2 regions of the Parabacteroides sp. B2-S-102 genome follow, and region 2 is predicted to be linked to the other one. Evidence: riboswitches for the same ligand, from Rfam matches in the RefSeq annotation. Region 2 holds a riboswitch; the other holds the start of a gene.

Region 1 (14,817 bases), on a different contig from region 2:
TATGTCCGCTTTCGTTGTCTTCAGTCAGATGGGATTCTATCCGGTGACTCCGGGTTCTCCTACCTATAATATCGGTAGCCCGATGTTTACCGACGTGAAAGTGGATATGGGTAACGGCAATACGTTCGAGATCCGTGCGAATAACGCGTCCGATGAGAATAAATACGTACAATCCGCTAAGTTGAACGGCGTAACCTTGAACCAGCCTTGGTTCAATCATAGCGATATCGCCGCCGGTGGTTTGTTAGAGTTAGAGATGGGGCCGAAAGCGAATAAGGAATGGGGATTGGGAACGCCTCCTCCTTCTGCCGCTCCGATGCCTAAGTAAATAAAAAGCGTGTTGCGATTGTCGCAACACGCTTTTTTTATGCCAATACCTTAGCGATTAATTTCTTTAGTTCTTTTATATCAATGGGCTTCACTACATAATCCGTGAATTCACATTGTTTGGCGATCTCCTTTTCCCTTTCGAAAGCGAATGCCGTGAGCGCTATGATCGGAATGGTCTTGGATAAGGTGCGGATTCTGCGAGTCGCTTCGAATCCGTCCATAACCGGCATTTTTATGTCCATCAGGATTAGGTCCGGATGATATGTCTCGAACATATCGATAGCCTCTTGCCCGTTTAGCGCATGATAAAGTTGGTATTGCTTGCCAAACAAGGTTTCCAAAAGGAAATAATTCTCATAAACGTCCTCGGCGATTAAGATGGAATGATGCCTATCTGAACGGGGCGTTTCTTCGGATTGGACGGGGATATCCGGTGAAAGCTCAATATCAGTCCGTTTTGTGTCCAAAGGCAGAGTGAACCAAAAAGTGGAACCCACCCCTTCTTCAGAGTCTACGCCGATTTTACCTCCTAATGCCTCGATAATGGTTCGGCTGATGGTTAATCCCAATCCCGTACCTTGCTGGAAAGTATCTACCTTGATGAATCGCTCGAATATACGTCTTTGGTTTTCCGCGGAGATACCGATACCTGTATCTTTCACGCAGACTCGGATAAAATCCCCTTCTATCTCATAATAAATCGTGATACTTCCTTTTGTGGTAAATTTGATAGCGTTATTCACGAAATTAGATATCACTTGCATAACCCTCCGCTCATCGGTTTTAACGATTACGGATGGGGAGCCGAGATCAAAGATAAGAACCACGTCTGAAGGCATCTTTATAGAGTCTGCCAATGCGATTTCGCCACATATATCCTTGATGTCCACTTCCTCGAAATGATAATCCATGGTTCCCGCCTCGATTTTAGAGAAATCAAGGATATCATCGATCAGTTGCAGTAGCAAATCATTGTTTTTATGAATGATATCTAAATAAGATTGACGCTCTACCTCATCATCAATCTCGGCGATTATATTTGAGAACCCGACGATAGCGTTCAGCGGCGTGCGTATCTCATGACTCATATTCGCCAAGAATGCGGACTTCAATTTATCAGCTTCCTTTACCTTGATTAGCTCGATCTCCTTTTCCCGTTGCTGGGTTATGTTGGAGGTATAGCTTACGATCCTGTTAGGCGTTCCGTCATCGTTGAATTTATAGGAGCGTACATTGGAGTTGAACCAGAATGTTTTGCCATTGAGGATACGCCTGTAGGCCGCTACGAAGTTATTGATCTTCCCTTGCAGGAGAGGTTTGAACTGTTTATTATATACCCGGTCAAAATCATCCGGATGGATTGAGGATTTATAGTCTTCTTGATTCTTGAAGTTGTAATCATGAATCGCTTTTAGCCCCTCATTATTATTAATGTCTTCATTGAGGCCAAAATCTACGGTCAATTTATCATTCTCTACATCGTATTCCCAAAGAATGGAATCCCCGGTATCTACCGATACTTTTAGCCGGGCTAGGCTATTTTCGATTTGTTCCCGCTTGATGTGATTCTCGGTATCGTCGAATACAATATAAATATAGCCGAATATATTATCAAGAGAGTCTTTTAATGTGACTCCTTTTACCAACAGATGCTTTGTTTTAGAATCATGATGACTATCGTAATAGCCGTTTTGAGAAGCAACCTTGAAATCATAATTAAGAGGAAAGAATATATCTTTTCCGTTTTTGAGGCTTTGGTTTACATATTTCGGGATATTAGGATTCTCGAACATATTCAGTCCCACGGCCTGCTCACGGGTAACACCAAAAATATCGAGATCCGCTTGGTTGATATCTACCAACACTCCATTCTCATCATAAAGTTCGGCGCCCCAAGGCATCTTGTCGAAAATGATCTTAAACTTCGTCTCGCTTTTCATGACTTGCATAGCCGTATGTTCTACTAATCCTTGAACTTCCCCTCTTTCAATGGCTATGGAAAGGATATCAGCCAACATATGTAAGTTCTCTATATCTAAGGCACTCCAGTTCCGTTTCTTTTTTACAGAATCAAAGCCGATAAATCCGGATGGTTTGCCTTGCTTGAAAATAGGGATGACTAATAAGGATGAAACCTCTTGCAAAATCAGAAGATGCTGCTCACTCTTCGCCTCTTCCGGCATTTTAGAGACATCATGAATAACGATATCCATGCCCTTTTTGATACTGTCGTACCACCAAGGAATCTCGTCTTGCGGGAGTTGACGCAGTAAATCCTCTCGCATAGAGATAATGCCATCACAAGTAACTTCATTCGTAAAATCAACAGTATGAGTTTGTTCGTCAAATGTTCCGATATACACCCGATCCACATCGAAAAATTGTAAGATGCGGAATAGCGCTTGGTCAATAACCGAGTTTTTTTTGGCTCCAAGAAGAAGTGACAATACATCCGACATCGTTTTTCGCAAATCAATCATATTGGCCAAAATCAAGTCGGTCTTTTCATCTTCTACATCGGTCTTCTTGTCTATAGCCTCATTAAGAAATGTTGTATTGGAATGAATGTTATTCATGATAAATTGAGTGTACTAAATTTATTCGAAAACAAATGTAAGTATAAACTTTGATTATTTTTTGTTTTAGTGTTTATTATATTATTATCGTGGCTTTAAAAATAATTTTGTACGTTTGTAAATGGTTGAATTAAACTTGAAATCTATGGATAATAAAATCATATTGACGATAGGCCGCCAGTTCGGAAGCGGTGGCCGCGAGATCGGACAACGTTTGGCGAAGGAGTTGGGTATCGGTTACTATGATAAGGAACTGATTACCGTGGCGGCCCGTGAGAGTGGATTATGCGAGGATGTTTTCGAGAAGGCGGACGAACGTGCCTCCAGTGGTTTATCGTACGCTTTTACGATGGGGTATTCTTCTTTTATGGGAGGGATGTTTACGCCTTATAATGATATTTTGTCTAATGACGGTCTTTTTAAGATACAGAGTGACGCTATCCGTAAATTGGCGGAGACTGAGTCGTGTGTTTTGGTAGGGCGTTGCGCTGATTATATCCTCCGGGATGATCCGGCTTGTTTGAGCTTCTTTATCCATAGTTCAGTGGAGAGCCGGGTCCAAAAGACCGTGGAAAGGCATGGTGTGACGGTGGAAGAGGCGAAGAACATGATGGAGAAGACTGATAAATCCCGTGCGGCTTACTATAATTATTATACGAATAAGACATGGGGAATGGCCTCTTCTTATAATTTCTCGATCGATGTATCCGTATTAGGGATCGACGAGACCGTGGAATTTATGAAAAGCTTTATCGAGCGCAGATTGAATAAGCGTCCGCCTCATTTCGGATAAATCGTATTCTTGAGAAACCATTATTGAATAGAGATTAACCTATTAAAACTAAGAAAGTATGCGAAAACCTTTTATTACTGTTCGGCTGACCCATGGTATGTTGGGCGCCTTGTTAGTTTCCACCTGTGCTTGTTCGGGCACGAAGTGGACGGAGGTGGAGAAAGATTCTATCCGTATCGTTACCCAGCAAGAAGGAGCTGTATTAGGATATTCCGCCAATTCGGGGGTGAGACTTCTTACTGTTGACGGATATGCCTTCAAAGATCTGAATCGGAACGGGCGGCTTGATCCGTATGAGGATTGGCGTCTTACGCCCGAGGAACGTGCCGTTGATTTGGCCGGACAGTTATCTACAGAGGAAATCGCCGGATTGATGCTTTATAGCGCCCATCAATCTATCCCCGGTGCCTCGAAAGGGTTTGGAACTTCTACCTACAATGGCAAATCTTTTGATGAGAGTGGAGCCCAGCCATCCGATCTTTCCGATGCGCAGCGTAAATTCCTCACCGAGGATAATGTTCGTCATGTATTGGTTACGAGAGTGCAAAGCCCGAAAGTGGCGGCTCGCTGGAATAATAATGCGCAAGCTTTAGTAGAGGGTATCGGTCATGGTATCTTACGGTCGTTGATAATCCCGATGAGGCGGATTTCGCCATCGTCTTTATGACGAGCCCGAACAGTGGTACGGGGTATGATAAATCCGATTGTGAGAAAGGTGGAAACGGTTATATGCCTATCAGTTTACAGTATAATGATTATACCGCTACCTATGCCCGTAACCCAAGTTTGGCGGGGGGAGATCCGTTTGAGAATTTCACGAACCGTTCTTATAAAGGTAAGTCCGTGAAAACAGCTAATAAGCAGGATATGCTTTCTGTTTTGGAGACAAAGGCTAAAATGAAAGGTAAGCCTGTAATCGTATCTTTGGAGATGGATAAGCCTACGATTATGTCCGAGTTCGAGGGTTCGGCGGATGCCATTCTGGTGAACTTCGGTGTACAAAACCAAGCGGTCTTGGATATCATCAGTGGAAAAGCCGAGCCTTCCGCTTTGTTGCCTTTGCAGATGCCGGCAGATATGCGTATCGTGGAGGAGCAATTCGAAGATGTTCCCCGGGATATGAAATGCTATACGGATAGCGAGGGCCATCTGTATGATTTCGCTTTTTGTATGAATTGGAAAGGCGTTATCGATTATGAGCGAGTGACTAAATATAAATAGAGTAAATTACATTTTTGTGTTTTTGTGGCTACGGTATCTATATATAATGCCTAAATTTGCATGGTAATATTATTAAGTGCAGACCATGAAAATTATGACATTGCAGGGAACGGACAAATTGTTATATGAACTTGTCGCACCTTTGGTCATGAATCCAGCCATTTTGCGACAAAATAACAATTACCCTTTTAAAACATCTCGTAGCCACGTTTGGTATATAGCCTTTCATGAAACAGCTGTTGTTGGTTTTATGCCTGTAAAAAAAGGACATCTCTATTACTCTATAGACAATTATTTCGTGAGTGGTGATGATCCTTCGGTATTGAGTGAACTTCTTGAAGAAGTCATAAAGGATTTTTCATCTCAAGCTTCACTTATGGCTGTTGTGCATAAACGTCATGTAAAAGTGTTCTCACAAAAAAAGTTCCAGACATGTGTTGAGTGGAAAAATTATGATAAAATGCATTATTTACCGGAGGTAGAGTCATGATGCGAAGAATGGATGTGTACGAGGCGACAGAGAAAAGATTGAAGATCATTTTTGATTATTTCGATTACGTATACGTCTCTTTTTCCGGCGGAAAGGATAGTGGTGTACTGTTGAATTTGTGTGTAGATTATATTCGTAGATACGCTCCGGGACGAAAATTAGGTGTATTTCATATGGATTATGAGGTTCAATACAGCCAGACGACCGAATATGTGGAAAAGGTTTATGCCGCTAATTCCGATATCCTTGATATTTATCATTGTTGTGTTCCTTTTAAAGTCCAGACATGTACATCTATGTTTCAACAATATTGGAGACCTTGGAGCGAGGAGTACCGGGATATCTGGGTTCGAGAGATGCCCCATTCATGTCTCCGGGCGAAAGACTTTGACTTTTTCAAGGAGGACATGTGGGATTATGATTTTCAGAATATGTTCCCTTTTTGGTTGTATCAACGGAAAATGGGCCGGCGTATATGTTGCCTTGTTGGTATCCGTACCCAAGAGAGTTTTAATAGGTGGCGGGCCATACATAGTGATAAGAATTACAGAAAACTAGCTAATTATAAATGGACTCGCAGAATGAATTATTCTATATATAACGCATATCCTATTTATGATTGGAAAACTCAGGATATCTGGATAGCGAACGGAAAGTTCGGTTGGACATATAATCATTTGTATGATTTGTATTATCAAGCAGGGGTGCCTTTGTCCCGGCAACGTGTGGCGAGCCCATTCATATCCCAAGCGATATCCACACTGTTCATTTACAAAGTTGTCGATCCCGACATGTGGGGGAGGATGGTTGGACGTGTAAACGGTGTTGGCTTTGCCGGTATATATGGGAATACCTCCGCTATGGGATGGAGGGCTATCAAGTGCCCAGCCGGGTTCTCTTGGGAGAAATATATGTATTTTCTCCTAAATACTTTACCCGAAGAAACTCGTGAGAACTATTTGAATAAGTTAAGAGTCAGCCGTAAATTCTGGAGAGAAAAAGGAGGATGCCTCAGTGAGGAGACTATCGCTAAGTTACGGGCGGCTAATATTCCTATCATTGTGGAAGAATGTACCGCTTACCATACGGATAAGAAACCGGTACGGATGGAGTATATCGATGATATCAATATACCTGAGTTTAAAGAAATCCCTACTTACAAACGTATGTGTGTTTGTATTTTGAAAAACGATCATACATGTAAGTATATGGGTTTTTCCCAGACAAAACGAGAAAGGGATATGAGAAAAGAAGTAATGGACAAATATAATTTTTATAAGCATGGGAAACTTTGTTAGTCCGGCATATGGTGTTAGGGCTGTCCCTATAGAAAAAATTGTAGCCAACAGCTATAACCCTAATATCATGGCACCACCGGAAATGCGATTATTGGAACTTTCCATTTGGGAGGATGGCTATACGATGCCTTGCGTCTGTTATTATCTTGAAGAGGATGATTTATATGAGATAGTAGATGGTTATCATCGTTATCTGGTTATGAAGCAATCTCAAAGGATTTATGATCGTGAGAAAGGAATGTTGCCTGTAACGGTGATTGAGAAAGATATTTCAAACCGAATGGCTTCAACCATTCGCCATAACAGGGCTCGAGGGATGCACAACTTGGAACTTATGACGGAGATTGTTACGGAGTTGGTCAAATCTGGGATGTCTGATAAGTGGATCATGCGTAATATTGGAATGGATAAAAATGAGTTACTTCGGTTCAAGCAGATTTCGGGATTAGCTGAATTATTCCGGGATAAAGAATTCGGTTGGTCTGATGACTGGTCGGAAGAAGATTAAGCTTCTTACATTTTGTTTGGCTGAGCGTTTTTTGCCTTTTATGGCTCTGTTGAGTACATATATACTAATTTTTTGTACATTTGCCCCCGACTTTTCACATAGGGGTGCCCGAGTCATACGGGCTGAGATTATACCCATCGAACCTGATCCGGGTAATGCCGGCGAAGGGAAAATAAGGTAGAACTAGGAAATAAAGGGGGCGTTACCTCTATGTGCTCCCTGATGTTTAAACTTTAATTAGTTATTAAGATGGAACAGATTGTTTCAAGTGGAATCATTGACTCTTACTTCGAGAAGTTGAAGAGCAACTTGTCTGTGGATGTAGCGATCGTGGGAGGGGGACCTTCCGGTATCGTGGCCGCTTATTTCTTGGCGAAAGCCGGTAAGAAGGTGGCGTTGTTTGATCGTAAGCTGGCTCCCGGTGGAGGTATGTGGGGCGGCGCTATGATGTTCAACGATATCGTGGTGCAGGAAGAGGCTATGCCGATTATCAAGGAATTGGGCGTAAGTTATAAAGAGGGTGCTAACGGCACGTATATCATGGATTCGGTACATACCACTTCCGCTTTGATTTATCAGGCGACGAAGGCGGGCGCTACGATCTTTAACTGCTATTCGGTAGAGGACGTGGTGTTTCATAACGATGCCGTAGCTGGTGTGGTAGTGAACTGGGCTCCGGTAATCCGTGAGGGGATGCACGTGGATCCGTTGACGATCATGGCAAAGGCTGTCTTGGAAGGTACGGGGCATGATTGCGAGATCGCCCGTGTGGTAGCCCGTAAGAATGATATCCAATTGAATACACCGACCGGAGGCGTGATCGGCGAGCGTTCCTTGAATGTGGAGCTGGGTGAGCAGACGACGGTGGAGAACACGAAGGAGATCTACCCGGGATTATTCGTTTCCGGTATGGCCGCTAACGGCGTAAGCGGTAGCTTCCGTATGGGACCGATCTTTGGCGGCATGCTGATGAGCGGCAAGAAGGCGGCTGAGTTGATCTGCGAAAAGCTTGGGAATTGAAAATTGAGAATTGAGAATTGAGAATTATTGATTGTTGTATCTTTAATTTTCAATTCTCAATTCCCAACGGTTTTTCCTTGTCTCAAGAATAAGAATCCCGTTATGATCAACGCCGTGGATAATCCCGTATAGAATACAGAAATGAAAGAATTCGGCAGTAAATGGAGCGCACGGATCGTGATCCCGAAAGCGATCATGAAGATCATGATAATCCAACCTTTCACGTCGAAGAAAGAGAACGGGCAATGTTTCCCGTTTTTCCGGGAGATCCGTTCGGAATGTTTATAGAAAAGCCGTTTAAAGACCAAATTGAAGAAAAGTAAGAAAACGATGGTCGCTTCCCCGATCTTGAATAACCAATAATGGGTATCGTTTAACCATGTGACGATACCGATGCGTAAGATATTGATACCGGCGAAAATCCATACGCAACCGGCGGTATATAATAATACCTTTTTATTTACTCCAAACTTCATCTATCTTTTTATTTACCGCAAACTTACAACATTCATGTAAAAAACGGAAAAATATCCTTATCTTTGTGCCATGCGTGAGAAAATGAAACAGAGGGTTGTACAATACGTGGTGCTGATGGCCGGCATCTTGGCATTGCTTTCTGTGGTTATCCCTCACCATCATCACCGGGACGGGATGCCTTGTTATCAATCCTTGACCGCGGAGCAAGCGCATGGCGATAAAAGCACTGATACGCATGATTGCGGTTGCGACGGGCATAACTTGGCCTATTTCAGTACGCATATTTCTCATTTTATGGATGGAGATGTGGATATACATCTGATGCCGTTACTCGTCTTATTTGATTACATTTATCCACCTGAACCGGCGTTTTGCGGACAGCTCCTTGATCACGAGAACGCCCCTTACATTGAGTCGCTGCACGACACTTGGATAGTGAGTGCCTCGGGACTTCGTGCCCCTCCTATGTCTTGATACCTCGTTTGTGAGAGCGGGTGAGGACAGACTTGCCCCTATCTATTTATTATTAACGATATCAAGATTTTTTACACAATGAAGAAAATATATTTGGTAGGTGCGATGTGCGCTTACCTGTTTGCCGGTTGTGCGGGAAATGCGTCGCAAGCCGGACACGATGAGCATAATCATGAATTAGAGGCTCACGATCATGATCATGAGGGACATGAACACGAAGGCCATGACCATGAGCATGAGCATGAGGCCGGTGGTACCCATCCCGGCGAGATTGTCTTTAAGAAGGCTTTAGCCGAGGCCGTTGGTTTGCAGACCGTAACGGTTAATCCCGCTCCTTTCACGGATGTGATTAAGACGAGCGGACGAGTAATGGCGGCGCAGGGGGAGGAGTCCGTGATCGTCGCTACCGTCCCCGGCGTGATCTCGTTTGGTAGCTTGCCATTCGTGGATGGTACGGCGGTACGCAAGGGACAGGCCGTGTTGAGTATCGCTTCCAACGCCCTCTCGGATGGAGACGTGGCGGCAAGGGCTAAATTCGCTTATGAGACGGCGAAAAAGGAATACGAGCGTATGCAAGCCTTGGTAGGCGATAAGATCGTATCCGCCAAGGATTTCGAGCAGGCCCGCTTGAATTACGAGAACGCCAAGGTCGCTTATGAGGCGATAGCGGGAAAACAGACGGCGAAAGGCGTGTCTGTAGTCTCTCCCTTGAACGGTTACTTGAAGAACATCCAAGTGAAAGAGGGTGATTATGTATCCGTAGGTCAGCCTTTGGCTACGATCTCGCAAAACAATCGTTTGGTATTGCGTGCGGACGTGTCTGAGAGGTATTACAACGATCTTCCCATGATCCAAACCGCTAATTTCATGACTCCGTATGATAACGCTCTCTATAAATTGTCTGATTTGCGTGGACGGTTGTTATCGTATGGAAAGGCTTCCGATATGAACTCTTTCTATGTACCGGTGACTTTCGAGTTCGATAATAAAGGAGCGGTTATCCCCGGTTCTTTCGTGGAGATCTTTTTGTTGACAAAGCCGATGGAGAATGTCTTGAGCGTACCTGTCTCCGCCCTTATCGAGGAGCAGGGCGTTTATTCGGTATTTATCCGTCTGGATGAGGAAGGCTATAAGAAGCAATGGGTGACGCTGGGAGCGAATAACGGCTCGGAGGTACAGATCCTTTCCGGATTGAAACCGGGCGATGAGGTCGTGACCCGTGGCGCTTACCAGATCAAGTTGTCTTCCGCTTCTAACGCGATACCGGCTCATAGCCATAGCCATTAATAGGAGGGACGTTGCATGTTAAATAAGATAATTTATTATTCATTGCACAACCGGTTGGTAATCTTGGTTTGTGCGCTATTGCTGATGATCTGGGGTACGTACACGGCGTTTAATACGGACGTGGATGTGTTCCCGGACTTGAACGCCCCGACGGTCGTGATCATGACCGAGGCGAACGGTATGGCTCCCGAGGAGGTGGAACGCTTGGTGACATTCCCTGTGGAGACTGCCGTGAACGGTGCGATGGACGTGCGGCGTGTACGTTCCTCGTCTACCACCGGATTCTCCGTGGTTTGGGTAGAGTTTGATTGGGGTACGGATATTTACCGGGCTCGTCAGATCGTGTCCGAAAAACTGGCTGTCTTGGGTGAGAGCCTTCCCGAGAACGTAGGTAAACCGACCTTAGGCCCGCAGTCATCCATCTTGGGTGAGATGATGATTCTCGGTTTGACCGCCGATTCCACGTCTTTGTTGGACTTACGTACGATCGCCGACTGGACGATCCGTCCCCGTTTGTTGTCTACGGGCGGTGTGGCGCAGGTTGCCGTGATCGGTGGCGATATTAAGGAGTACCAGATCTTGTTGGACCCGGCTCGTATGAAGCACTACGGTGTAGGGTTGAACGAGGTGTTGGATGTTTGTCGGAATATGAACCGGAACGCCAATGGTGGTGTATTGTATGAGTTCTCGAACGAATACATCATCCGAGGTGTCTTATCGACTTCGAAGGCGGAGGAGATCGCTCAGGGCGTGGTGAAGACCGTGAATGAGTATCCGGTTACGCTGGGTGATATCGCTACGGTCAAGATCGGCGGTAAAAGCCCGAAGCTGGGAACCGCTTCCGAGCGAACGAAGCCGGCCGTATTGATTACCGTGACCAAACAGCCGGATACGAGTACGGAGAAGTTGACGGAGAAGCTGGACGAGATTGTTGTCGATTTGCGGAAGAACTTGCCGGCGGATGTACATGTCTCTACGGATATATTCCGCCAGAGTCATTTTATCGATAACTCTATTAATAATGTAAAGAAGAGCTTGTTTGAGGGTAGTTTCTTCGTGGTGATCGTCTTGTTCCTGTTCTTGATGAATATACGTACGACGGTGATCTCGTTGGTAGCCTTGCCGTTATCTTTGCTGGTCTCTATCATCGTATTGCACTACATGGGATTGACGATTAACACGATGAGCTTGGGAGGTATGGCGATCGCTATCGGTTCCTTGGTGGATGACGCTATCGTGGACGTGGAGAACGTGTATAAACGAATCCGGGAAAACCGGCTCTTACCTCCGGATCAGCAACGCTCTACCTTGGAGGTGGTTTACGACGCTTCCCGTGAGGTACGTATGCCGATCTTGAACTCTACCTTGATTATCGTGGTGAGCTTCGTGCCCTTGTTCTTCTTGAGTGGTATGGAAGGCCGTATGTTGGTTCCGCTGGGTATCGCTTTTATCGTGGCGTTGTTTGCTTCTACGGTGGTGGCGCTTACCTTGACCCCGGTGCTTTGTAGCTATTTACTGAACCGTAAAGCGACGGGAATGAAGGAACTGCGTGAGGCTTGGATAGCCCGGAAGTTGAAAGTGGTGTATAAACGGGCTTTGGAGTTAGCGTTGGCTTACCAGAAATGGGTGCTAGGTACCACGATCGCTTTGTTTGTGGTCGCCTTGGTGATCTTCTTTCACTTGGGACGTAGTTTCTTGCCCCCGTTCAATGAGGGTTCTTTTACGATCAACGTAAGTTCGCTTCCGGGAATTTCCTTGGACGAGTCGGACCAGATCGGACGCCGTGCGGAAGCGTTGCTGTTGCAAGTACCCGAGATAAAGACTGTGGCTCGGAAGACCGGTCGTGCGGAATTGGATGAGCATGCCTTGGGCGTGAATGTTTCCGAGATCGAGGCTCCTTTCGAATTGCAAGACCGTAGTCGGGATGAGGTGATGAATGATGTCCGCAAGAAGTTATCTACGATCAGCGGCGCTAATATAGAGATCGGGCAACCTATTTCCCATCGTATCGACGCTATGCTTTCCGGTACGGAGGCGAATATCGCTATCAAGCTGTTTGGTACGGACTTGAACCTGATGTTTACGGTCGGAAACCAGATCAAGGCCGCTATCCAAACGATCCCGGGTCTGGTGGACTTGAAGGTAGAGCAGCAGATCGAGCGTCCGCAGTTGACAATCACCCCGAAACGTGAGTTGCTGGCTAAATATGGCATTCCCCTGCCGGAGTTCGAGGAATATATCAATGTGATGTTGGGAGGAGAGGCCGTAAGTCAGGTGTACGACGATGGCAAGAGCTTCGACCTGACCGTGAAGACCTCCGACGCTAGCCGTGCCACGATGGATGATATTAGCAATCTGATGATCGATGCCGCCGGACAGAAAGTGCCGCTAAGCTACGTGGCCGATATCCGTTCGGTGACCGGTCCGAATACGATCAATCGTGAGAATGTGCAACGTAAGATCGTGATTAGTGCCAATGTATCGGAACGTGACTTGCGAAGTGTGGTTAATGAGATACAGGATCGGGTAGAGGCTAATATCCGTTTGCCGGAGGGATACCATATCGAATATGGTGGCCAGTTCGAGAGCGAGGCGGCGGCCAGCCGTACCTTATTGCTGACGTCATTGATGTCGTTATTGGTGATCTTCATGTTACTGTACAATGAGTTCAAGGACGTGAAGGAGAGCGGCGTGATCTTGTTGAACCTGCCGTTGGCGTTGATCGGTGGCGTGATTATCCTATGGCTTACTTCCGGCGAGATCAGTATCCCGGCGATTATCGGTTTCATTTCCTTGTTTGGTATCGCTACCCGAAACGGTATGCTGCTGATCAGCCACTATACGCATTTGCGTGGAGAGGGAATGGGATTGCGTGAGTCCGTGATACAAGGTTCCCTAGACCGTTTGAACCCGATCTTGATGACGGCGTTGAGTTCCGCCTTGGCGTTGATCCCGTTGGCGTTGAATGGCGATCTTCCCGGGAATGAGATCCAAAGCCCGATGGCGACGGTGATCTTGGGTGGTTTATTAACCTCTACGTTCTTAAACGGATTCATCATCCCGATTGTTTATCTGATAATGAACAAGAATAAAGAATAAGTTTTATGAAATCATATATTATAGTCGCCGCCTTGTCTGTATTGACAGGCGGCCTTTCCGCCCAGACTTCTATAGAGGACGTGCTCCGGAGCGTGGAGGCGAACAATAAGGATTTACAGGCGAACAGCCAGTTGGTCCAGTCGCAGAAGCTGGAGGCGAAGTTGGATAATAATTTGCCAGACCCTTCGGTCTCTTATTCGCATTTCTGGGGGAATAAAGAAGGGATGGGATTCACGGGCGAGTTCGTGGCTTCCCAAAGCTTTGATTTCCCGTCCGTATATGTCCGGAAGCATAAGCTGACGAAGGCGAAATCCGCGGGTTTGGATCGTCAAGGGATGGCTTTTCGTCAGCAAATCTTGTTGCAGGTGAAAGAGGTTTGCCTAGATTTGGTGCTGTTGAACCAGCAGAAGAACCTATTGGATACCCGTCTTAGGAACGCCGAGCAACTTTCCGCTTTTTATGCGACTCGTTTGGAGAAAGGAAATGCGAATATCCTTGAGACAAACAAGATCGATCTGGAATTATTGAACGCTCGGACAGAGGCCCGGATGAACGAGACTTCCCGTATTGCCAAGCTGCAGGAGCTGGCTACCCTGAACGGCGGTATCGCTATCGAGTTTACGGATACGGTTTACGCCTTGCCGGATAAGGATGTGCTTTCCTTTGATGAGCTGCGGACGGAGGCGATGCAATCCGATCCGCAATTACAGACCTTGCGTAGCGACCAGACGACAGCTCTTCGGCAGGTGAGCGTGAATAAGGCGAAAGGTCTGCCCGGCTTTGAGTTAGGGTATCGTATGAATCCCGCCTCGGGTGGAGAGCGTTTCAATGGTTTCTTGGTAGGAATTACCATCCCGTTGTTCTCGAACCGTAATAACGTGAAACAGGCGAAGGCTCAGGTCCGTTATACGGAGATGCAGTTGGAGAGCGCTTCTTTCACGGTAGAGAATGGGTTGAGGCAGCTATATGACCAGTCTGTCTCCTTAAAGAAATCTATCGATGAATATAAGGATGTGCTGAAAAGGCAGAATAGCTTGGTCTTGTTGAACAAGGCTATACAGGCTGGGCAAATCTCTATGATCGAGTATTTCGTGGATGTGACGACCTATTACCAAAGCGTGCAAAACTACCTGCAATTGCAAAACCAATACCAAAAGGTCATGGCGCAATTGTATAAGTATCGATTATGATAAGGAACACAACTGTGTTTTCTCTTGAACACAGTTGTGTTTATCCACAGATAC
Region 2 (14,817 bases):
TTGAAAAGCGGATATACGACCGGAGCTTGTGCTACCGCCGCCGCAAAAGCTGCTTTATTGGCCTTATTATCACGGAAGGAACAAACAGAAAGCCAGATAACATTACCCTCGGGAGAACAGATAACGTTGCCGGTAGCCTATACCGAATGGGCCGGGTGTTCCTCCGCCACCTGTACCGTGATCAAGGAGTCTGGGGATGATCCGGACGTGACGAATCATAGCCGGATCCGGGTTACTGTTCAATTATCTCCCGATGCATCCGGTTGTGCCACGGTAATGGCACAAGAAGAACATTGTCAAGAAACAGAAAGCGACGATACGGGAAGAGTCATCTTCCAAGCAGGTGAAGGAGTCGGAACCGTGACCCTTCCGGGACTCGGCTTGAAAGTCGGTGGCCCGGCTATAAACGCCACGCCCCGTAAGATGATCCGGCAAGAGCTGATTCCACTCCTGCCCTCACCCGATTCCGTCGCTATTGTCACGGTCTCGGTTCCCGGTGGCGAGGAGTTGGCGAAACGTACCTTCAATCCGAAACTTGGAATTATCGGGGGAATCTCTATTATCGGGACATCCGGAATCGTGCGTCCTTTCTCATCGGACGCTTTTATCGCCTCGATACGGAAAGAAGCCAGTGTCGCCAAAGCGATAGGTTGCGAGACGTTGGTTATTAATTCCGGGGCGAAGAGTGAACGCTACCTTCGGAGCTTATACGCTTCTTTGCCTCCACAATCATTCGTCCATTACGGGAATTTTATCGGAGAGACGCTAAAGATCGCTGCCGATTTAGGTTTCAAGCAGGTTATCTTAGGCATCATGATCGGCAAGGCGGTGAAACTTGCGGAAGGTTTCCTGGATACACACAGCAAAAAAGTCGTCATGAACAAAGGCTTCCTTCAAGATGTAGCGAAAGAAGCGAAATGCGAGGAGGCGACCGTAGATGCAATCAATCGGATTACGTTGGCCCGTGAATTATGGGAGCTTCTTACGGAAAAAGATCAAAATCGTTTCTTCCCATTACTTTTACAAAAATGTAAATCGTATTGCGCTCCTATCCTTCCCGACGGCGAACTAACCTTGCTGTTAATATCCGAAGAGGGCAAGGTCTTATACCAATCTTAGCTTTAGAGACGCAGCACGCACGCTACGTCTCTACACCCCCCAGACTGTAATAGCATTTCTTTTTAGCTGTTTATTCTTTTTTATTAGGGATTCTTTAAGAATACATATTAGGAGGATTTCGTACTTTTGCCCTCTAAATATTGATTAAAATAATGTTTAGATATCTTTTAATTTATATGGCCTGCCTTCTATTCGCCTTTTCCGTAAAGGCGCAAGGTATTTCCAATGACACGATTCCGAAAGAAGTGCTGATGCTGGACGGTAAGCCTATGACCGAAAAGCAAATACAACGTTATCATAAACAATTACATAAAGACTCCATACGGGCCAACAAAAGGATCTGGTGGTCTATCCTTGGCGGACCGTCTTACACGCCGGAAGCCTCCTTTGGCGTAGGTGGCGCGGTTTTGGCTAGCTTTCGCTTAAACAAGAATGATACGATATCCCAACGATCGTTTATCCCTGCGGGATTTAACATCACCTTAAACGGGACGTTCGTTTTTGCCGGTGCTGGTACCTTATTCTTCAACGAGAATCGCTTCCGTATTTATATCAGTTACGGTTATCGGAACGAACCTTCGCATTATTTCGGGAAAGGCTATGAGACGATCGAGCAAATCGAGAAGAGCGACTCGACAACGAAATTCCATAAGAGTTCTTTCCAACTATATCCCCGTTTCGTATGGGAAGTTAGGCCTCATTTATATACGGGTCCTCTTTTTGATATTAATTTCAGCAAATCAGATGATATCAACCCGGTGATGGCCGAAGATCCTTATTTCAATAAGTTCAAACGAGATTATGTCAATATCGGTGTCGGCGGCTTGATTCAATACGATACACGAAATGATGTGGCGACCCCAAGTTCCGGTATGTTACTAAGCGCGATCGCCAAGGTGTACGGAAAGTATTTAGGCGGTGCATATAATTATGAGATGTTCGAACTGGAATACCGCCAATTCCAGCAAGTATTTCGTCCTCGTAGCACCTTGGCATGGATCGCCAAGACACAAATCGGTGTGGGGAACGTTCCTTTTACGGAGCTTCCTTCATTTGGTTCCCCTTTCGATCTTCGCGGATATTATTGGGGGAAGTACCGTGACAAGACCATGGCGTATGGGATTCTGGAGTATCGTCATATGTTCGGCAGCGTGGAGAAATATAAGAGCGGTAATTTCTGGGCGAAGTGTGGTTTTGTAGGTTGGGTTGGCACGGGTACGATCGGAAACGCTCCTATCGTAGACTGGAATAAGTGGAAATTCAACTACGGCGTAGGCCTACGTATCCAAATGCAACCCGGCAAGAACTTCCGCCTAGACGTAGGCAAAGACCCGAACCAAAAAGGAATGGCGGTTTATATGAATATGACGGAAGCCTTCTAAAACCAGAAGGCTCCCGTCTACGATCTATGGAAGTATAACCTTGCGTTAAAATTATCGTTTAAAAGCCGGAAATATCTTAATATCGATTTTTTTCACTAAGTTTGCGTCATCGAAGGGGTGCCATACTATATGGGCTGAGATCATACCCTTACTACTTGATGCGGGTAATGCCGCCGTAAGAAAAACGAATGTTAAATGGATAAAAATGAAACGTACCGTTATCCGGTAGCTTTAACGATCGCTGGCTCTGATAGTGGCGGTGGTGCCGGAATACAAGCGGATATTAAGACTTTTTCCTCGCTGGGTGTTTTTGGAGCCTCGGCGATAACGGCTATAACCGCTCAAAACACACAGGGGGTGCGAGGGATCCAAGCGATCTCTCCCGAGATTTTGAGAGGACAAATCGAAGCTATTCTTGAGGACTTCATCGTAGATGCCATAAAAATAGGGATGCTACATAACAAGGATGCCGTAAAGGTTGTATCTGAGACTTTACCTTCCTTCCGACGAACTTCTATCATTTTAGATCCGGTGATGATATCCACGAGCGGAAGTAAATTATTGGAGGATGACGCCATCCGAACCATCATGGATGAGTTGTTCCCTAAAGCGACACTGCTTACTCCGAATATTCCCGAGACGGAATATCTTTCCGGTATAAAAATCAATAACGAGGCGGATATCTTATGTGCCGCCCGGAAATTGCAGGAAAAAGGATGTAACGCTATATTGATCAAAGGGGGGCATATTCCCGGAGTAGAAACGGTGGATCGGTTATTTATCAATGAGAATAATCCGATTTGTCTGGCCTCGCCAACAGTGGAGACCTTCAATACCCATGGAACGGGCTGTACGCTATCGTCCGCCATCGCCGCTTATATGGCACTCGGCCATTCATTGGTGGAAGCCGTACGATTAGCCAAGGAATATATGAATAACGCGCTCGTTCACGGGGCAAATGTATGCATGGGAAAAGGGCACGGACCTGTAAACCACTTCTTCTCACCCTCTGCCCTTCATAAAATCCGATGGAATCATGAATAAGCTGGTCGTAATTACTACACCTTATTTTTTCGCGGATGAAGCTTCTTTGATCGAACTTCTATTCGCGGAAGGAATGTCTCGTTTACATCTACGTAAACCGGATTGTAAACGTGATGAATTGGAGGGCTTATTGGATAAGATCTCTCCGGCTTATTACGACAGGATCGTTCTTCATGATTGGTTTACCTTGGCAGAAGAAAGGGCTTTAGGAGGAATCCATTTGAACAAGAGGAACCCGGAAGCTCCACCTTTATATAAAGGTAGTATAAGTCGTTCTTGCCATAGTCTGGAAGAGATTATCGAGTATAAACCGGTATGCGACTATGTGTTCCTTAGCCCGATCTTTCAGAGTATATCCAAAGAAAGATATGGTAGCGGATTCTCCTTAGATGGATTGCGAAACGCAAAGGGCATCATCGATGATAAGGTGATCGCCTTGGGAGGAATCTGCTCACAAACAATAACGAAATTAAGAGATATCCCCTTCGGCGGTGTCGCCGTTCTCGGGGCCCTTTGGGGAAACGATCCCTCCCTTCTTGTTGCGGATCAACTCATAAAACAATTCAAACGATTACAAGTATGGCCTTAAATTATTATTTCGGATATGATGAGAATGGAAGAGTCGGTCGGAGAACAACCGGATTACGCCCTCCTTTTGGTGGGAGTAACCGCTTGATGTTTATAACGCATCGTACACCTAAATATACGGAATGCGACGAGGTACGCATGGCAATCCAAGGAGGATGTTCGTGGATACAATTGCGTATGAAAGACGGGATCTATGAGGATACCGTACGTAAATGTGCCACTATCTGCGCGGACGAATGTGAGCGAATCGTGGATTTCTGCGTAAACGATGATCTGGAGGCTGCCGTGACATGTGGCGCTACGGCTTGTCATCTGGGTAAGAATGATATGCCCTTGGATATCGCTTGGGAAGTACTGAGAGACAAGTTAGATTCCAATGCCATCTTCTATATCGGGGCTACGGCTAACACGTTCGAGGATATCCGGCTGGCCGTAGAACGAGGCGCCTCGTATATCGGACTAGGGCCGTATCGCTTTACGGGTACCAAGAAGAATTTGAGTCCCATCTTAGGTCTGGAAGGTTATCGTAAAATTATCGCTCAATGCAAGGAGGCTGGCATTGATATTCCTATCTTTGCGATAGGTGGTATTACGTTGGAAGACGTAGGCCCTTTGATGGAGACGGGTATAACCGGAATCGCTGTTTCGGGCGCGATTATCAATGCCCCCGATCCCGTGGAGGAAACCCGCCGGTTTATAGAGGAAATCAATAAGTACTAAACTAAATACATATGGCTACTAAAAAGAATATGCGTATTTCCTATCCGTCCTCGGAAAAGATTTATGTCCCGGGCGAGATCAATAAGATCAAGGTAGGTATGCGTAAGATTAAGTTGTTGGACACGGTAACCTTGGATGAGCATGGAGAGCGAACCTTCAAGAAGAACAATCCGGTAATCGTTTACGATACGAGCGGCCCGTATTCCGACCCCAAGATATCGATTGATATCGCTAAAGGACTTCCTCGTATACGTGAGGAGTGGTACGGTAAGCGTAAGGATATGGTTCAATTGCCGGAATTGACTTCCGCTTATGGTCGTGAGCGATTGGCGAACGCGAGTCTGGATTCTCTCCGTTTTCCCAAGCGACACTTGCCTTTCCGGGCTAAAGAGGGTAAGAATATCACCCAGATGTATTATGCGAAGAAGCGTATTATCACTCCGGAAATGGAGTACGTGGCGATTCGTGAGAACCAGCAAATCGAGGCTTTGGGACTGAAGTCTTATATCACGCCGGAGTTCGTCCGCAAGGAAATCGCCGCCGGTCGCGCGATCATCCCGGCGAATATCAATCACCCGGAAGCCGAGCCGATGATTATCGGTAAGAAGTTCTTGGTAAAGATCAATACCAATATCGGTAACTCCGCTCTTTCCTCCGGTATCGACGAGGAGATCGAGAAGGCGATATGGAGTTGTAAATGGGGCGGAGACACGTTGATGGATCTCTCTACCGGCGATAATATCCATGAGACGCGCGAGTGGATTATTCGTAACTGCCCGGTTCCGATGGGTACGGTTCCTATTTATCAAGCCTTGGAGAAGGTGAATGGTAAGGTAGAGGACCTTTCTTGGGAGATCTATCGGGATACGTTGATCGAGCAGGCGGAACAGGGCGTGGATTATTTCACGATCCACGCGGGTTTGTTGCGTAAACATGTGGAGCTGACGGCGACTCGCCTGACGGGGATTGTCTCCAGAGGCGGATCGATCATGGCCAAATGGATGCAGCTTCATGACGAGGAAAACTTCCTGTACACACATTTCGCCGAAATCTGCGAGATACTAAAGGCATATGACGTGGCGGTCTCTATCGGAGACGGGCTTCGTCCCGGTTCTATCTATGACGCGAACGACGCGGCACAATTCGCCGAGCTTCACACGATGGGAGAACTGACGAAAATAGCTTGGGAGCAGTTCGTACAAGTGATTATCGAAGGCCCGGGCCATGTTCCCATGAATAAGATTCATGAGAATATGAAGGAACAACAGTATGCCTGCCATGGAGCGCCGTTCTATACGCTGGGTCCGTTGACGACCGATATCGCTCCCGGATACGATCATATCACGTCGGCTATCGGTGGCGCGCAAATCGCTTGGCATGGGACGGCTATGATCTGCTATGTTACGCCGAAGGAACATTTGGGATTGCCGAATAAGGAAGACGTGCGTAATGGGGTGGTCGCTTATAAGATAGCGGCGCATGCCGCTGACTTGGCGAAAGGGCATCCCGGCGCTCAAGTACGTGATAACGCGTTGAGCAAGGCCCGTTTTGATTTCCGCTGGAAAGACCAGTTCAATTTGTCCTTGGACCCGGAAAGGGCTTTACAGTATTATAAGGAGAGTGCTGTTACGGATGGAGAGTACTGTACGATGTGCGGTCCTAATTTCTGCGCTATGCGGTTAAGTAAGGATTTGCAAGGTTGTAAATAAAATACTGTTTTGAGGGGATGAGACGGGGCATGCCCCGTCTCTACAATTGAGTGATTTGTTTTCCGCATTCGTAGCCTTCCTCATATAGTTCTTCCAGTTTCTTTGTGTCGCTTCCGGTACGGCCGACTTTAATCGGGCTTTGCGGACGGATGACGAAGGCTTTTCCTTCGGCCTCCAGTTGGTCTATGTAATCCAAGACCTCGTTGTACCGCCGGTATCGTAGTCGCAACTGTTCCCGGATCGCCGGGTATTTGTTATAAATAAAGCCGGGAAGGTAAAAATCTTTCTCTTCTTTCCGATAGCCTTTGTTACGGGTAAGGATGATGACGTTCTTGGAGAAGCCGTCGGCGATAGCCCGTCGGATAGGGATGGCATCGCATACGCCTCCGTCGACCATCGGTATCCCGTCTACATACGTAATTGGACAGAGGATCGGTAAGGTGCAAGATGCTTTACAGATATCCACCAAACGTTTCTTATCTTTCTTCTCCTCGAAATATTCCGCTTTACCCGTCAAGCAATTGCTCGTGACCATAACGAACCGATCCTTGGACTTGAAATAGGTATCGTAATCCAACGGATAATACAAATCCGGATAGACATAAAACAAGAAATTCAGATCGATATATCCCCTTCCCCGTAAGAAATGACGAAGACCTATGTAATTATATTTCTTCAATAGGTCGATATTGCTAAAACGAGAGCGTCCCCGCTGGCGGGAAGCATACGAGATTCCGTTACTCGCGCCCGCCGATACTCCGATCGTATAAGGAAACCAAATATCATGATCCATAAAATAATCCAATACTCCCACCGTAAATATGGCACGCATTCCGCCACCTTCCAACACCAAACCTGTCTGACTATCTATTTCCATATATATACCTCTGAATTAAAAAAGCCATTGCTGGGTTCCCACCAAGCAATGGCCACAAAAATATAATAAATCAGCGATAAATAATAGTTCCTTTTTAGAATTTACTTGGTCACTTCGTTCACTAAGGGACAGCCTTCCTCGAAATCCTTGATGTTCCGCAAGGTAGTATCGGCGATATTATGCAGAGCCTCTTTCGTGAAAAACGCCTGATGGGAAGTAACGATCACATTGTTGAACGAGAGCAGACGGGCCAAGACATCATCATCGATAATCTTATCCGATTTATCCTCGTAGAAATAGTCTCCCTCCTCCTCGTAGACATCCAATCCAGCGGCAGATACTTTCTTGGTCTTCAATCCCTCGATCAAGGCGTTGGTATGGATCAGTAACCCGCGTCCCGTATTGATAATCATTACGCCGTCTTTCATCTTGGCGATCGAATCGTCGTTGATCAGATAACGGGTCTGGTCGGTCAACGGGCAATGCAAGGAAATGATATCGGACTCTTTGTATAACTCGTCTAAAGAGACATAGGTGATCCCTTCCTCCTTGGCGAATTTCTCATCTGGATACAGGTCGTTTGCCAATACACGCATCCCCAATCCTTTTAAGATATGAATCAATATCTTGGCGATCTTTCCGGTACCGATAATACCGGCGGTCTTGCCATGCATATCAAATCCCATCAAGCCATTCAAGGAGAAGTTGCCATCTCTCGTACGCCAGTATGCCCGGTGTATCTTACGGTTTAACGATAACATCAAGGCCAACGTATATTCAGCGACCGCATAGGGTGAGTAGGCCGGTACGCGTACGACCGGTAATTTCCCTCTGGCGGCATTCAAATCCACATTATTAAAACCGGCGCAACGAAGCGCCAACAGTTTCACGCCATTGGCAACCAAAGCGTCTATTACGGCGGCATCAGCCGTGTCGTTCACGAAAATACATACAGCGTCTACCCCTTGGGTTAAGACGACATTATTGATATTCAAATGTCCTTTATAGTAACGAATATCGAACTCATACCGCTCATTGATCTTATCGAAAGAAGCGATGTCGTAGGGTTTAGCACCAAAAAGCGCGATCTTATATGCCATATAACTTTAGTTTTTTAATATAACTAAATTAAGCCCTTGATTGTTTATCGAAAAAGAAATCCATTCGTTTAATTATAGTACTTTTGTCCGCTGGGTAACAATATAGATGAGCATGAATCAATCCCATAAAAGATCTTTTATAGCAGTTCTTATTTTTATTGGCTTTCTCTTGTTTATGGCATTTTGGGGCATCGACCTGATCTTAGGGGCGTATGCGGGACATAAATTGAGTAAACTTGCCGAAAGGCATCATCTTGACATACGCTATGATAAGATCCGGTTGGTGGGGCTGAGTACCGTACGTATGGAGGGATTGACCGTTATCCCGATTGATGCTGATACGTTGATACATGCGGACAGGCTTCAAGCGAAACTGGAGCTTGGCAGATTATTGCTACTTACCCCTTCCATAGAGAGTGTACAAGCGGATAATTTGCATATTCATTTTATTAAGAAGGGAGAGAGAGCTAATTTTGATTTCCTTTATAAACCATCGAATCACCCAGGTGAGCTGGAGGAAACAGCTGTAGATGATAAGGAACGGGATTACGCACGCAAGGCTGAACGCTCCCTTAGTCTCCTTTTCAATTTATTGCCCGGAAATGCCTTGGTACATGATTTATGTGTTTCTTATAGTAATAAAGGAGATGAACTAATACTAGAGATACCCGAACTCAATCTTACTAACAATCAATTCTCTACGCATATAAATAGCACGGAGAACGGAGTTCGTAGCGAATGGATTTGCGAAGGCTCTCTCTCTGATAAGGAGCGACTCGTGAAAGCCCGTCTCTACGCCGACGAGCATACGAAGATTCCTCTTCCTTTTCTGGAATATCGTTGGGGGGCATCGGTACGTTTCGACACCTTGGCCTTCGAGCTTAAGGGACCTAAAATAGAAGAAGACATACAATCCTTACTCGGAAGCGCCTATGTGAGCGGGCTTACCATCCACCAAGAGCGTATATCTCCGGACACGGTCTTACTGGATAAAGGCTCTATACACTTCCGGACAAACATCGGTAAGAACTATATCGAATTAGATAGCGTCAGTGATATCCGGTTTAATCATCTGGATTTCCATCCTTATCTGAAGATCGTTAAAGATACCAGTTGGCAAATCACGGCCTCTGTGAATAAAAGGGATTTCCCTGCGGATCAACTGTTCTCCTCCCTGCCTAAAGGCTTATTCTACAATCTGGAAGGCCTGAGAACAGAAGGTACCCTCTCCTATCATTTCCGATTGGATTTGGATTTCGGACAGGTAGACAGCTTGATCTTGGAATCTACTTTGAAAGCGAAGGACTTCCAGATCCTTGCCTATGGGAATACGGATTTGCGGAAGATGAATGAGCCATTTGAATATACCGTCTATGAGCAAGGCGAGCCGGTACGCTCTTTCGAGATCGGTCCGGCGAATCCCTCTTTCCGCCCGTTCAACGCCGTATCCCGTTATCTTCCTTTAGTGATCATGCAGAGTGAGGATGCCGGCTTCTTTTATCACAACGGTTTTATTCCAAGCGCTATCCGGGAATCGTTGATACAGGATATCAAGGAACGACGTTTCGCCCGTGGCGGCAGTACGCTTAGCATGCAATTGGTGAAGAATGTATTCTTGAGCCGTAACAAGACGATCGCCCGCAAGCTGGAGGAAATGTTAATCGTATGGCTGATCGAGAGCGATCATCTGACCTCTAAAGAGCGGATGTTTGAGGTTTATCTGAACATCGCCGAATGGGGCCCCATGATTTATGGAGCCGCCGAGGCCTCACGTTATTATTTCGCGAAGGAACCTTCCCAGTTAAACCTTGCCGAGTGCATTTTTATGGCCAGCATTATCCCCAAGCCCAAACAGGTCCGCTATTGCTTCGACGGGTTGCGGTTGAAGCCGTATTATGAGGATTTTTACAGGGTAATACTGGATCGCTTGGTAGATCGCGGACTTATATCTTCGGAAGAGGCGGTAGGGGTAACGCCGGAGTCTGTCGAAATAACAGGTCCGGCTAAGGAATACCTGACGGCTACCCAAAGTCGATCTCCACGCTCGTCCCAACCCCTAGATCAGAAATAATATTCACCTTCGCCCCATAGGTGCTCAATATGCGTAGCGAGAGGCTTAGCCCGACACCATGCCCGGCGTATTCCCGGGTATTGCTCGCCCTGTAAAAGGGTTGGAAGATTCGTTTCAATTCCTCGGGAGGAATGCCGATACCTCGGTCGGATATGGTCAAGACACTGCCTCGAAGCCGCATCTCTACCGATTTATCGTCCGAATACTTACAGGCGTTGCTCAAGATATTCTTGATCGCTATCTTCAATAAATAGGGATTGGCACTGATCATATAAGAGAAATTATCCGGGGAGAACGAGATCCGGGCCGAGGAGAACTGCATCAAGAAGTCCGCTAGGAAGATCGTCTCCATCGCGCTTTTCTGGATCTCCTTATCCCCGTGCGACAGGAACAGCAGGTGTTTGATCAATTGTATGATACGGCTCGTCTCCGTGGCGATACGTCTTAATGCCGCTTGGTATTCCTCCGGGGAGCGCTCTTTCAGCAGGCTGATCTCGCATTCGCCTTGAATGGCTGTCAGTGGATTGTTCAACTCATGCGAGGCGTTGCTGATAAACGCTTTCTCACTTTGGTAAGCAGCGTCGATCCGGTCTACCATCCGGGTCGCGTATAGTCTGCCGACAAAATAGATCAATACCGAGCTAACCAATATCAATCCCAGCAACAGCCAGCCGATCCGATGCTGGATATCCATCCCATACTGATTCCCGGAAAGGACAATCACGATGAAATTCCCCTCGTTGTCGGGATAATACAAAGCCGCTCCCATTTGCGTATCGTGCTTGAAGTGAACGATATCCTCTTGGTATAGAGATCTCACCTGCGTGGCGTCCAGATAACGGGACAGCACTTGGCGGGTCTCCAAGCTATCGGCGTTCAGCAATATCTCGGTAGCGACGGGAAGGGTTTCCTCGTAACGCTGTTGGATACGGGCATAGCTCTCGTCGTCGGTCTCGTCCTTCTCCCAATGCTTCTGTGCCGTGGCATAGGCTTTTTCCGTCAGGTAAGAATAGTACAGGCGAGAGATATAGCTCGTGGAAACCCAATAGAAGACAAGCGTCACGACGGCTATCACGCCTATGGTAATGGCCGAGTAAAAGAGAGCGATCTTGTTTCCTGTCTTCATGCTTCCATCATATAGCCCACACCCACCACGGTATGGATTAGCTTAGGTTCGAAGTCCTTGTCTATCTTCGTGCGCAAATAATTCACGTAAACATCGACCACGTTCGTATTGGTATCGAAATCCTTGTCCCAGACATTCTTTAGCAAGTTCATCCGGCTCAAGGCCGTTCCTTGGTTCTGTATGAAATATTCCAAGAGCCTATATTCCTTTACGGTCAAATCGATGACCTGCCCATTCCGTATAGCCCGATGGCTTGGAGGATCTAAGACCAGATCCCCGCACCGAAGAGCCATATGGACGGATTCGTTTCCCGATCGACGTAATAACGCCTTTATGCGGGCCTCGAGCTCTTGGAAGCTGAAAGGTTTTACCAGATAATCATCCGCCCCGGCATCCAGCCCGCTAACGATATCCTCGGTGGTTCCCAAGGCGGTCAGCATGATCACGGGGGCATGGTAACCGAACCGTTGCCGGTACTGTTTGCAAAGTTGCAGGCCATTCATCTTCGGCATTATAATATCCAGAATCAGCAATTGGAAATCGTTCTTCTGTGTCAGTTCCCAACCAGCGGCACCGTCATAAGCGACATATACCTCATGTCCGAACTCCCGCAAGCCTCTTTCTATAAAAGAGGCGATGTTTACCTCGTCTTCTACTAATAATATCTTCGCCATTGTATCGTATGTATTAATAAGAATGTCCATCATTAATAATGCGTACTTAGGGTGATGCTAATCGTATCACAGAGGTGAAACGTTCTTTTCACGGTTGTGATACGATCGTTTCACCTCTGTGATATGATCTTTTCACAGCCGTGAAAAGATCAGTAAGTATAATCCTTTCGCATAATAACTCCAGTCGCCCTCCCTAATAGTTCCGGACTTTCTTGCTACAAATATAGCAATTACAACCTACGTTGCACTAATTTACCGTTCTTATCGTAAAGCATTCGTCGATAAAAAGCCTCCACCATCAGCGGAAAGACAAAGAGGGTGAAGAACGTGGCCCCTATTAATCCGCCAATGATCACGATCGCCAAGGGACGCTGGCTTTCCGATCCGATACCGTGGCTCAAGGCGGCCGGAAGCAGGCCGATAGCGGCCATGGAGGCGGTCATTAATACGGAACGTACCCTTGATTTCACGCTCATCTTGATCGAATCTTCCAGAGGATGCCTCTCCCGCAGGTTATTCTTGATGTCCGATATCATGATCACGCCATTCTGTATACAGATACCGAAGAGGGCGATAAAGCCGATACCCGCTGAGATCGAGAAGTTGAAATTCGTGATTAATAGGGCCAAGATACCTCCGACAGCGGCGTAAGGCACGTTCAATAAGACCAGTCCGGCATCCCGGGCGTTGCCGAAAAGGACGAATAGGATCACGAAGATGATCGCTATACTTACGGGGACGACTTGGGCCAAGCGTTTGGTAGCCCGTTGTTGGTTCTCGAAATCTCCGGTCCATTTCAAGGTATAGCCTTCGGGGAGCTTTACCTGCCTCTCCACTTTCCGCTGGGCTTCAGCCACGGCGCTACCCATGTCGCGGCCCCGGACCGAGAATTTCACGGCGCAGAAACGAGCGTGGTTATCCCGGTAGATAATCAACGGGCCGGTAATCGTATGGATATCCGCCAGCTCGCGGATAGGAATCATGGAACCATCCTTTGCCGGAACCAGTATCTTGCCTATCTCATTCTCGCTACGGCGGAAAGCAGATTCGTAGCGGACCATGATATTGAACTTACGCTCGTCCTCATAAAGCAGGGAGGCGCTCTTACCTCCTATCGCCATCTCGATAATGGATTGTACATCCTCCTTGGCCACGCCGTAGCGGGCTAAACGAGACTCGTTCAACTCGATCCGTAGCTCCGGCTGGCCGATATTCCGGATAACGCCCAGATCCTCGATACCGTCTACGGTCTCCAAGACCTTGAAAACCTCTACCGCCTTTTTCTCCGACTCGTATAGATCCTTACCGAAGACTTTCACGGCGATGGAACCTTTCACGCCGCTGGCCGCTTCCTCTACATTGTCCGAGATAGGCTGCGAGAAGTTAAAATCCACGCCCGGATAGATCGCCAGATCCTCTTGCATCTTCTCGATCAGGCCCGCTTTCGAGCGTTCGCTTTCCCACTCTTTCTCTGGATATATATCCACATGGAACTCGATGTTGTAGAAACCTGTCGCGTCCGTGCCATCGTTCGGTCGGCCGGTTTGCGATAAGACTTGACGAACCTCCGGATAAGCCGCCAACTTCCGGCGCATCTGGTTGGCCAACGTAACGGATTCATCCAAAGATATACTTTGCGGTAAGGTCGCACGGATATAAATAGAGCCCTCGTTCAGTTGCGGGAGAAACTCGCTGCCCAACAAGGTGAAGCACCAGATACCTACGGCGGCTACCAGCGTGGCGAACGTGATCGTCCGCTTCTTACGGGCGTGACACCAGTCGAAAATACCGATCGACTTCCGATTGATCCACGCAAGGAACGGATTATGTTTCTCACGCACCTCTTTCTTTAATAGCATGGAAGAGAGGACGGGTACCAATGTCAACGTAAAGATCAACGCTCCCAACAAGGCGAACCCCAAGGTATAAGCGAGCGGGCTGAACATCTTTCCTTCCACCTTCTGGAAAGAGAAGATCGGGACCAAGGCTGTGATGATAATCAGCTTAGAGAAGAAAACCGCTTTCGCACGGTCCTTCGCCGTATGACGGATAATACCCATCTTACTCATCAAATTGAAAGCGGGCATACCTACTTCACGGGCTTTCCGGTCCAATGCCACGAAAAGCCCCTCCACCATCACGACGGCGCCATCGATAATAATACCGAAGTCGATCGCTCCCATAGATAAGAGGTTGGCGCTCATCCCCATCGCCCGGAGACAAATAAAGGCGAAGAGGAGTGCCAACGGGATAATGATCGACACGATTACCGTCGTACGCCAGTCCGCCATGAAGATTAATACGATGAAAGTTACCAGCAGAATACCTTCCGCCAGATTATGTGTTACGGTCTTGACCGCCAGATCTACCAGATTCTCACGATCGTAGAACGATACGATTCGCACGT

The links. Region 2 has a riboswitch for thiamine pyrophosphate ahead of thiD (bifunctional hydroxymethylpyrimidine kinase/phosphomethylpyrimidine kinase). Riboswitches for the same ligand answer to the same signal wherever they lie in the genome.
Region 1: it holds a riboswitch for thiamine pyrophosphate, as region 2 does, so the genes downstream of both, NBH07_RS04230 (sulfide-dependent adenosine diphosphate thiazole synthase) here and thiD (bifunctional hydroxymethylpyrimidine kinase/phosphomethylpyrimidine kinase) in region 2, are expected to answer to the same signal.

The regions. Positions count from the first base shown of each region.
Region 1 covers NZ_JAMOKM010000002.1:319,805-334,621, reverse strand. Annotated here, with positions in the region: gene NBH07_RS04270 (GH92 family glycosyl hydrolase) at 1-328, shown strand, start outside; gene NBH07_RS04265 (hybrid sensor histidine kinase/response regulator) at 366-2,906, opposite strand; gene NBH07_RS04260 (cytidylate kinase-like family protein) at 3,052-3,699, shown strand; gene NBH07_RS04255 (hypothetical protein) at 3,758-4,366, shown strand; gene NBH07_RS04250 (glycoside hydrolase family 3 C-terminal domain-containing protein) at 4,363-4,920, shown strand; gene NBH07_RS04245 (hypothetical protein) at 5,006-5,410, shown strand; gene NBH07_RS04240 (DUF3440 domain-containing protein) at 5,407-6,708, shown strand; gene NBH07_RS04235 (IbrB-like domain-containing protein) at 6,692-7,216, shown strand; TPP riboswitch at 7,307-7,403, shown strand; gene NBH07_RS04230 (sulfide-dependent adenosine diphosphate thiazole synthase) at 7,466-8,236, shown strand; gene NBH07_RS04225 (hypothetical protein) at 8,293-8,712, opposite strand; gene NBH07_RS04220 (DUF6769 family protein) at 8,783-9,187, shown strand; gene NBH07_RS04215 (efflux RND transporter periplasmic adaptor subunit) at 9,266-10,474, shown strand; gene NBH07_RS04210 (efflux RND transporter permease subunit) at 10,490-13,573, shown strand; gene NBH07_RS04205 (TolC family protein) at 13,579-14,763, shown strand.
Region 2 covers NZ_JAMOKM010000001.1:637,011-651,827, forward strand. Annotated here, with positions in the region: gene cbiD (cobalt-precorrin-5B (C(1))-methyltransferase CbiD) at 1-1,119, shown strand, start outside; gene NBH07_RS02715 (BamA/TamA family outer membrane protein) at 1,272-2,501, shown strand; TPP riboswitch at 2,605-2,702, shown strand; gene thiD (bifunctional hydroxymethylpyrimidine kinase/phosphomethylpyrimidine kinase) at 2,697-3,545, shown strand; gene NBH07_RS02725 (thiamine phosphate synthase) at 3,538-4,134, shown strand; gene NBH07_RS02730 (thiamine phosphate synthase) at 4,125-4,853, shown strand; gene thiC (phosphomethylpyrimidine synthase ThiC) at 4,865-6,562, shown strand; gene NBH07_RS02740 (patatin-like phospholipase family protein) at 6,603-7,439, opposite strand; gene NBH07_RS02745 (2-hydroxyacid dehydrogenase) at 7,541-8,539, opposite strand; gene NBH07_RS02750 (biosynthetic peptidoglycan transglycosylase) at 8,652-10,610, shown strand; gene NBH07_RS02755 (sensor histidine kinase) at 10,561-11,736, opposite strand; gene NBH07_RS02760 (response regulator transcription factor) at 11,733-12,410, opposite strand; gene NBH07_RS02765 (efflux RND transporter permease subunit) at 12,641-14,817, opposite strand, start outside.